DNA from 4 places in the Pseudomonas sp. 8(2025) genome. Region 4 is predicted to be linked to each of the others. Evidence: riboswitches for the same ligand, from Rfam matches in the RefSeq annotation. Region 4 holds a riboswitch; each other region holds the start of a gene.
The links. A riboswitch is a leader RNA that binds a small molecule or an ion and turns the genes downstream of it on or off. The one in region 4 is predicted to bind cobalamin.

Region 1: it holds a riboswitch for cobalamin, as region 4 does, so the genes downstream of both, ACUXVH_RS27085 (TonB-dependent receptor plug domain-containing protein) here and cobO (cob(I)yrinic acid a,c-diamide adenosyltransferase) in region 4, are expected to answer to the same signal.
Region 2: it holds a riboswitch for cobalamin, as region 4 does, so the genes downstream of both, cobW (cobalamin biosynthesis protein CobW) here and cobO (cob(I)yrinic acid a,c-diamide adenosyltransferase) in region 4, are expected to answer to the same signal.
Region 3: it holds a riboswitch for cobalamin, as region 4 does, so the genes downstream of both, ACUXVH_RS10725 (TonB-dependent receptor) here and cobO (cob(I)yrinic acid a,c-diamide adenosyltransferase) in region 4, are expected to answer to the same signal.

What each region holds. Positions count from the first base shown of each region.
Region 1 covers NZ_JBQOIE010000018.1:56,823-59,016, forward strand. Annotated here, with positions in the region: gene ACUXVH_RS27080 (arginine N-succinyltransferase) at 1-724, shown strand, start outside; cobalamin riboswitch at 941-1,144, shown strand; gene ACUXVH_RS27085 (TonB-dependent receptor plug domain-containing protein) at 1,297-2,194, shown strand, end outside.
Region 2 covers NZ_JBQOIE010000017.1:29,605-31,798, forward strand. Annotated here, with positions in the region: gene ACUXVH_RS26400 (CbtA family protein) at 1-41, opposite strand, end outside; gene ACUXVH_RS26405 (CbtB domain-containing protein) at 53-241, opposite strand; cobalamin riboswitch at 338-563, opposite strand; cobalamin riboswitch at 705-916, shown strand; gene cobW (cobalamin biosynthesis protein CobW) at 1,015-2,085, shown strand; gene cobN (cobaltochelatase subunit CobN) at 2,089-2,194, shown strand, end outside.
Region 3 covers NZ_JBQOIE010000004.1:241,545-243,738, reverse strand. Annotated here, with positions in the region: gene ACUXVH_RS10725 (TonB-dependent receptor) at 1-892, opposite strand, end outside; cobalamin riboswitch at 1,003-1,207, opposite strand; gene ACUXVH_RS10720 (NAD-dependent epimerase/dehydratase family protein) at 1,571-2,194, shown strand, end outside.
Region 4 covers NZ_JBQOIE010000019.1:27,160-29,353, forward strand. Annotated here, with positions in the region: gene ACUXVH_RS27470 (cobyrinate a,c-diamide synthase) at 1-271, opposite strand, end outside; gene cobO (cob(I)yrinic acid a,c-diamide adenosyltransferase) at 282-893, opposite strand; cobalamin riboswitch at 975-1,207, opposite strand; gene ACUXVH_RS27480 (hypothetical protein) at 1,379-1,960, shown strand; gene ACUXVH_RS27485 (PQQ-dependent sugar dehydrogenase) at 2,031-2,194, shown strand, end outside.

The sequences.
Region 1 (2,194 bases), on a different contig from region 4:
GTCGCTGCTGTGCTCGCTGTTCCTGCGCCGCGATCACCGCCAGGGCTACACCGGCCGCCTGCTGTCCACCGCGCGCCTGCTGTTTGTCGCCGAATTCCCCCGGCTGTTCGGCGACAAGCTGGTGGCCGAACTGCGCGGCCAGCTCGACAGCCAGGGCCGCTCGCCGTTCTGGGACAGCCTGGGGCGGCACTTCTTCAAGATGGGTTTCCAGCAGGCCAATCGCCTGTCCAGCCACGGCAGCAAATCCTTCATCGCCGAACTGATGCCGCGCCAGCCGCTGTACACCTGCCTGCTCAGCCCCCAGGCGCAGGCCGCCATCGGCCAGGCCCACGCCAGCACCGAACAGGCGGTGAGCATCCTGCGCGACGAAGGCTTCAGCCATCAGGGCTGCATCGACATCTTCGATGGCGGGCCGCTGATCGAGGCCGAGGTGGCGAAGATCCGCAGCGTGCGCGAAAGCCAGACCCTGCCCCTGCTGGTGGGCACTCCGGATGCACAGGCGCCGGTGTGGCTGATTCACAACCGGCGCCTGGAAAGCTGCCGCATCACCGCCGCCCCCGGGCGCCTGGTTTCGGGTTGCCTACTGGTGGACCGGCTGACCGCCAAGCGCCTGCAACTGCAGCCGGGCGACTCGGTACGGGCGGTGCCGCTGCTGGCCTGCGAGTCACGCACGGCCCTGCACGCACAGCGGCACCTGGCCCCGCAAAGCGCCCTGCTCCTGTAGCCGCTGCCGCAGGCTCGGGCCGCGTTCGAAAGAACGGCCCGCAGGGGCGCGAAATCTCAAGACCGCTGAGGTGCTCGACATGAGACTGCCAAGCAAGGCCCTGCGGGCCTTTGCGCAGCCTCGCGGGCTCGGCAGCGGCTACAGAGGCGTCAGGGCGATGAATCCGGTAACACCTGGCGGCAGGCGCAACGTTGACGAACGCCGGGGCGGATGTTCATATGCCGCCCAGTTTCAGGTGCCTCCTGCCGCCGTGCAGGAGGTGAAACGGGAAACCGGTGCGCCCCTTTTCGGGCAAGTCCGGTGCTGCCCCCGCAACGGTAAGCGAGTGCTGCATTCAACAGGCCACTGTACCCAAGGTATGGGAAGGCGAATGCCGCCAGACTCGCAAGCCCGGAGACCGGCCTGTGACGTCTGTTTGGCAATCCTGCGGTGGGCGGGCATGGGCCGGTATGGTCGCGTGCCCGTGGCCGATACCCTCTCCTGCGTGCTTCCCGAAGACACTTTCGAGAAGACCAACAATGACAACACCTGACGCTTTCCTTGCACGCGACTGGCGTGCACCTGGCCGCACCATGAGCGGCGCCCTGCTCGGCTGCCTGTTCAGCCCCCTGCTGCTGGCGGACGACAGCCCCCTGACGCTGGACCGGCAATTTGTTTCCGCCCCCTCGGTGGAGTCCACCACGGTGGCCGAAATGGCCCGGTACGGCAGCAAGGTGGAGATCATCGACCGCCAGCAGATCGAACGCGCCGGCCCCAGCAGCGACATCACCCGGGTCCTGCAGATGTACGTGCCGGGGCTGTATGTGGCGCCCAAGAATGGCCCCTTCGACTACGGCACCTATTCCCTGCTGGGCGGGCGCAACGACGACACCCTGATCCTGCTGGAAGGCGTGCGCCTGAACAACCGCCTGTACGGCGGCCTGTACCTGGATACCCTGCCGGCCAACGCCATCGAGCGCATCGAGGTGCTCAAGGGTGGCCAGAGCCTGCTGTTCGGTACACAAGCGGTGTCCGGGGTGATCAACATCGTCACCCGCAGCCCGCAGACCCGCGACGTCTCCGGCGAGGTCAACCTGGGCCTGGACAGTTTCATGGGCAGGAGCGGCGACGCCCGCACCGAGCAAATCCTCAGCAACGGCCTGGGCGAGCTGGGGCTGTTGGCCTATGTCAGCCACAACGTCTCCGATGGCTACCAGCCATTTCGCAACAGCGCCTACAACGCCAACACCCGGGACAAGAAACGCAGCTATGAAGTGACCACCTTCGGCGCCAAGGCGATCCAGGGCCTTGGCGACGCTTCGCGGCTGGAACTGTTCTACCAGTACAGCGACGCCAACCTGGATTTCGCCCGCCCGGTGAACAACCGGAAAACCACCAACGACCGCATCCAGCAGATCGCCACCGCGACCTTCGAGCAGCGCCTGGGCGAAGGCTTCAGCTACTTCGTCAAGGGCCATGTCAACGACTGGG
Region 2 (2,194 bases), on a different contig from region 4:
AGGCCGGTGAAACCTGCGGTTTGCGCGATACGCTTGATCATGTCGGCAGGTCTCAATGGCAAGGGAAGGCGGCGCTGTGGCGGGTGTCGTGGGCCGCGTTGTGCACCGCCTCGATGTGGGAGAAGCCGGCGAAGTACACCAGGCACGCGCCGAGGATCGAGGCGCCGATGGCGGCCACCAGGCGCTGGCTCAGGGTGGAGGTCGTGCTGGCGGAGTGGCTGGTGCTGCTGATGATCGACATGGCGCTTCCCTCTGGAGTGTCAGCGGGGTAGAGGCGCAGGAAAACCCCGCGTGATGGCCACGCAGGGTTTGCAACAGCGCCCGCCCACCGCGGGTTGTTATGTAAGTGTTGCGGGCCGGTCTCCGGGCTTGCGAGGGGCAGGGCTGTGTCATGCCGTGCCAGCAAGTGTCGCCTTCCCATGCCTTGGCACAGTGGATCTGACACTTCGCTCGCTTACCGTTGCGGGGGCAGCACCGGACTGGCCACGGCTTTTTAGTTAAGCACGTGATTCACCGGTTTCCCGTTTCACCCTGTAAGGGGCACCCGTAACAAGGTGTGTAGGAGATCATGGGCGGGGCAGGGGCGTCAATTGCCGTGACCGCTGCGCAGGTGTGCGCCGCGCTCGCGCAAGGTTCAATGGCTCTTTCGCCGGCAAGCCGGCTGCTACGGGCGCATTGTCGATTGACCGTCCCCCTGGCTCTGCGTAGCCTTGCGCTTTCGAGGTTCTTCGGCCACGGGTCGAAGCTAAGAAGGGAACGCGGTCGATGCCGCGGCTGCCCCCGCAACTGTGAAGGGTTCGATTGCTGCAAGGCCACTGCATGGGCGTCGACGACGCCGGTGGGAAGGCGCAGCAATCGCCGGTCCGACGACTGGCAAGCCCTCAGCCAGGAGACCTGCCTCGATCCAAGATTCTCACTACAACCGGGCGGGGTGATCCGGTGGCGAAATCTCCGCGCGCCCGGCGTTGCGGTTCTCGTCCCGTTTGCCCGCCTCCTTTTGCCAAAGGGCATCCGATGAAAACACTGGCCAAACTTCCCGTCACCATCGTCACCGGCTTCCTTGGCTCGGGTAAGACCACCTTGCTCCGGCACATGCTGGACAACGCCCAGGGCCGGCGCATTGCGGTGATCGTCAACGAATTCGGCGAGCTGGGCATCGACGGCGAAATCCTCAAGCAATGCGCCATCGGCTGCACCGAGGAAGAGGCCAGCGGCCGAGTCTACGAGCTGGCCAACGGTTGCCTGTGCTGTACCGTGCAGGAGGAGTTCTTCCCGGTGATGCGCGAACTGGTGGCGCGCCGTGGCGACCTGGACCACATCCTCATCGAGACCTCCGGCCTGGCGCTGCCCAAGCCTCTGGTCCAGGCCTTCCAGTGGCCGGAAATCCGCAGTGCCTGCACCGTCGATGCGGTGATCACCGTGGTCGACAGCCCGGCCGTGGCCGCCGGCACCTTCGCCGCCTTCCCCGATCAAGTGGACGCCCAGCGCAAGCTCGACCCCAACCTGGACCACGAATCGCCGCTGCATGAGCTGTTCGCCGACCAGCTGTCCAGCGCCGACCTGGTGATCCTCAACAAGACCGACCTGATCAGCCCCGAAGACCTGGCCAAGGTGCGCCTGGAAGTGGCCGAGGAGCTGCCGCCGGCGGTCAAGGTCATCGAAGCCAGCAGCGGTCGCCTGCCCCTGGATGTGCTGCTGGGCCTGGGTGCCGGTTCCGAGGAACACATCGACGGCCGCCACAGCCATCACGACCATCACCATGACGGCGATGACGATCACGACGACCACGATCACGACGCCTTCGATTCCATCTCCATCGAGCTGCCCCAGGCCGACGAAAGCCTGCTGCTGGACGCCCTGACCCAACTGGTGGTCAAGCACGGCATCCTGCGGGTCAAGGGTTTCGCCGCGATCCCCAACAAGCCGATGCGCCTGCTGATCCAGGGCGTGGGCACGCGCTTCGACAAGCACTTCGACCGCAAGTGGGGCGCCGACGAGGCCCGTACCACGCGCCTGGTGCTGATCGGCCAGGAACTGGACGCCGCCCAGCTCGAAGCGCAACTGCGCGCCGCACTCAGCGTCTAAGCCATGCACCTGCTCAGGACCCAGCCCGGCGGTTTCGTGTCGGATGACAACATTGCCGACCTGGGACAAACCCCCGCCGAGCTGGTGATCCTGTGCAGCGGCGATTCCA
Region 3 (2,194 bases), on a different contig from region 4:
CGTCGTTGTAGCGCTGCACGGCGTTGCGCAGGTTGTAGTTCTTGTCCCGCAGGCTGTCGCGGTATTGGCCGGCAATCAGCGGCGTGCCGAAATAGCTGGCGGGTTCGCTTTCACCGCGTTCATGGGCCAGGGTGAAACCGAGGTCGTCGGTGGCTTGCCAGCGTAACGCCGCGCTGAGTGCCAGGCTGCGTGACTGGCCCTGGTCGACCCAGCCATTGCTCTGTTGCTGGTTCAGGGTCAGGCGGTAGCTCAGGGTATCGGTCAGCGAGCCGCCGCTGTCCAGGCCCAGTTGCTGGCGATCATGGGAGCCATAGCCCAGGCGCAGGTGGTTGTGGATCTCACCGTCGAAGGGCTTCTTGGCAATCACGTTGATCACCGCGCCGGTGGCGCCTTCCCCGTACAGCACCGAGGCCGGGCCGCGGATCACGTCGATGCGCTCGACCATCCACGGGTCCACCGGGAAGGTCTGGCTGCCGGCGCCGGTGTACAGGCGCGCGCCGTCGAACAGGGTCATCACCGAGGAGTGCCCGGTAAAGCCGCGGGCCGACAGTGCGGTATTGCCGTTGCCCGGGGTGGCGATGCTGGTGATGCCGGGGGAGCGGGTAACGGCATCCTGCACCGTGAGGTTGTTGCGGTTGCTGATGGCGTCGTTGCCCAGGCTGCTGGTGCTGGCCGGAGTCTCCAGGGCCGTGAGGTTCAGCCGCGAGCCGGCGGGCAGGGGCGTGTCCAGAGAGGTTTGCGGGGCGCTGGAGACTCCGTTCACTTGGGTCTCGGGCAAGACCAGGGAGGTTTTCTGTTCAGCCAAGGCCAGCGCCGGGTAGGCCATGCAAGGCAGGAGGGTGAAACACAGCGAGGGGCTCGCCAGGTGTTGCAGCAAGGAGGTGCGGGACATGCGATTCCTACTACTTGTAAGGAATGAATGAATCCCGGAGGGAACAACGCATAGGGAATCGCGGGCAGCCGCGCCCACGAAAACCGGACTGCGCCCGCCCACCGCGGGGTTGTCAAACGAAGTTGCAGGCCGGTCTCCGGGCTTGCGAGGGTCATGAGGCATTCACCTTCCCATGCCTTGGCACAGTGGTCTGTCGAATGCTTCGCTCGCTTACCGTTGCGGGGGCAGCGCCGGACTGATCATCGAAATGACGCACCGGCTTCCCGTTTAACCCCATGCACGGCGGCATGGGACACCTGAAACTGGCGCGCATATGAGCACTGCCGAGCCCTTGCGTCAATGGCATGTGGCCAGCTACGGCGGCGGTTTCAGCGCTTTATGTTGGGAAAGTCAATATATTGACCTATTTTTCCTGGCGCTTAAATAATCGACAAATATCGACGCATTATTGACGATTTTGCTTTTCTGACCCAGTATGTCGGCGCTGAGCGATTGATTATCTTGAGTTTTTTTTTGACGCCAAAGCTCTGAACTCTGCTCCGAAAAAAGGCGAAACAGCCTATGGGGCAGAGCAGCCAAACAAAACATGATGGCCAGGATGGCAAGTAGCCAGGGCTGATCCGTTGGCTGTGCTAGCTTCAGACGGCGTAGCCGCGGTTTTTCTCTTTGGAATGATCTATGTCTGCCGAACGGATACTGGTTACTGGGGGCGCTGGTTTTATCGGTTCTCACCTCGTGGATGCACTGCTGGCCAAGGGTTATGCGGTGCGGGTTCTGGACGACCTTTCCACGGGCAAGGTCGGCAATCTGCCCATGGGCGATGCTGGCCTGGAACTGCTGGTGGGGGATGCCGCCGATGCGGCACTCCTGGCGGATGCCGTTCAGGGCTGCGATGCCGTGGTGCATCTGGCTGCTGTGGCGTCGGTCCAGGCTTCGGTCGAAGACCCGGTGGCCACCCACCAGAGCAATTTCATCGCCACCCTGCGCCTGTGCGAGGCGATGACCGCGGCCGGTATCCGCCGCGTGGTGTTCGCCTCCAGTGCTGCGGTCTATGGCAATAACGGCGAGGGCACGCCGATTGCCGAAGACACCCCTAAATCTCCCCTCACGCCCTACGCGGCGGACAAGCTCGCCAGCGAGTACTACCTGGACTTCTACCGCCGCCAGCATGGGCTGGAACCGGTGATCCTGCGCTTTTTCAATATCTTCGGCCCGCGCCAGGACCCTTCATCGCCGTATTCCGGGGTGATCAGCATTTTCAGCGAGCGGGCCAAGGCCGGGCGGCCCATCACCCTGTTCGGC
Region 4 (2,194 bases):
TCAGAATCAGGTCGGCCTCTCCCGCCGCCTCCCAGAGCAGACGGCGGCTTTCCTGCTCGCCCACCATCCACATGTCCAACTGGTACACCGCGGCACCACTGGCGCGCTCAAGAATCATCGGGTCGAGGAAATCCGGGCCGCACTTGAAGACCCGGACCTTGCGCCCCCGGTTGCGGTGCAAGCGGGCCAGGGCCGCGGTCACCGTGGTCTTGCCCTGGCCGGAAGCCGGTGCGGCGATCAACACTGCCGGGCAATGACGAACATCAGTCATGAATTCACGCTCACAGCTCGACACCTTTCTGCGCCTTGATCCCGGCCTGGAAGGCGTGCTTGACCATGCCCATCTCGGTCACGGTATCGGCCAGCTCGATCATCTCCGGCTTGGCGCCGCGACCGGTCACTACCACATGCTGCATGGGCGGACGTGCCTGCAGGTCACTGAGCACCTGATCCAGGTCCAGGTAGCCGTGCTTGAGGGCAATGTTCAGCTCGTCGAGCACCACCAGGCCAATATCCGGGTTGCTCAGCAACTCCCTGGAAACCGCCCAGGCGGCTTCAGCCGCAGCGATATCGCGCTGGCGATCCTGGGTTTCCCAGGTAAAGCCTTCGCCCATCACGTGAAAGCGCACCTGCTCGGGGAAACGCCGGAAGAACAGTTCTTCGCCGGTGCTGTTACGCCCCTTGATGAACTGCACCACGCCACACTGCATGCCGTGGCCCATGGACCGCGCCAGCATGCCGAAGGCCGAGCTGCTCTTGCCCTTGCCGTTGCCGGTCAATACCAGCAGCAGGCCGCATTCGTTGGGCGAGTTGGCAATGCGTTCATCGATCACGGCTTTTTTGCGCAACATGCGCGCCAGATGGCGCTCGTCACGATCGGGGGATTCACTCATGGGGCAGCTCTCCGTTGGGGCTGGGGAACGGGGGGCAGGGAAAAGGAACAGACGGCGCTAGCCTGGCATCGCCCACCGTGATGCCGTTGGATGGATCAGGCCGGTCTCCGGGCTCATGAGCGGCATGGCTGCCGGACTGCGCGCCTTCCCGTGTCATTGACACAGTGGCGTCAGGCGCAGTCTTGACTCATCTACCGTTGCGGGGGCAGCGCCGGAATCGTCGTCGGCTCCATCACTGGAACAGACCCTGACCGGCTTCCCTGTTTCACTCTGTCGGCCACCGGCCACAGAGCACCTGAAACAAGTCGCGAAGGTTAGAGGGTTGGGGGTGGAGCGTCAATTAAAGCCGGCCGTCGCCCCCGGCACAAAACTGCACTGCATCAATAAACTGACGCCAATCTTGTGCCACACTCAGAGCAATGATATCAAATAGCCACTTTTCAGCGCCCCAGGCGCCAACCACACAACAATAAGGGGTGAGTTCGATGCAAGGCATGATCATCAGCAATCCGAAGCTGGAATTCCTGCGCCCGATGCTGGAACGCTGGTTCGATTGCATCGATCGCTACAACGCGGTTCGCGGCGATAACGAAACGCCCTACTGGTTCGACGAGCAGGCCAATCTCGGGCTGCTCAGCGCGGCGGCCTGGATGGCCGAGATGGTCAGCCTGGAACACAGCCCCAGCAGGAAACAGCAGGAAGAAGGTGCGCGCAACGCCCGCACCGACCTGTACCTGGCCACCAAGGAAGAGCGCGCCTACATCCACGCCACCCAGCGCTGGCCAAGGGTCAACAGCCTGAACCTGACCCAGGCACTGCTGGACGTTGCCCAGGATGCAAGAAAGATCAGCTACGCCAGCGACCTGAGACTGGGTTGCCTGTTCGTTGCCCCACAAAAATCCCAGCACAGCGCTACCCCGGAAGAGCTCCAGGACATGCTCGACGAACTGCAGAAAGAGCACTGTTGCGCCGTGGCCTGGTACTTCCCCTACGCCTATCGCAAGCTGCACAACGAGGCCGGCCACTACCACCCGGGCGTCGCCGTGCTCTTCAAGGAGGCCCGCTGATCGGGCGGAACCATCGACTGGCTATGCTTCTCTATGACTACGACGTCCGTGCACTCATAGGGAAATTCGCATGCTCAAGCTTCAGCACAGCCTACTGATCGCCATCGCCGCCGGCCTCGCCGCCTGCGGCGAAACTTCCAGCCTGCAGGTGTCCGACGGCACCGGCCCCAACCCCAAGCTGCCGGAACCCAACCCGACGTTGATCCCCACGGTCAACATCGCCCCCGCCATCGG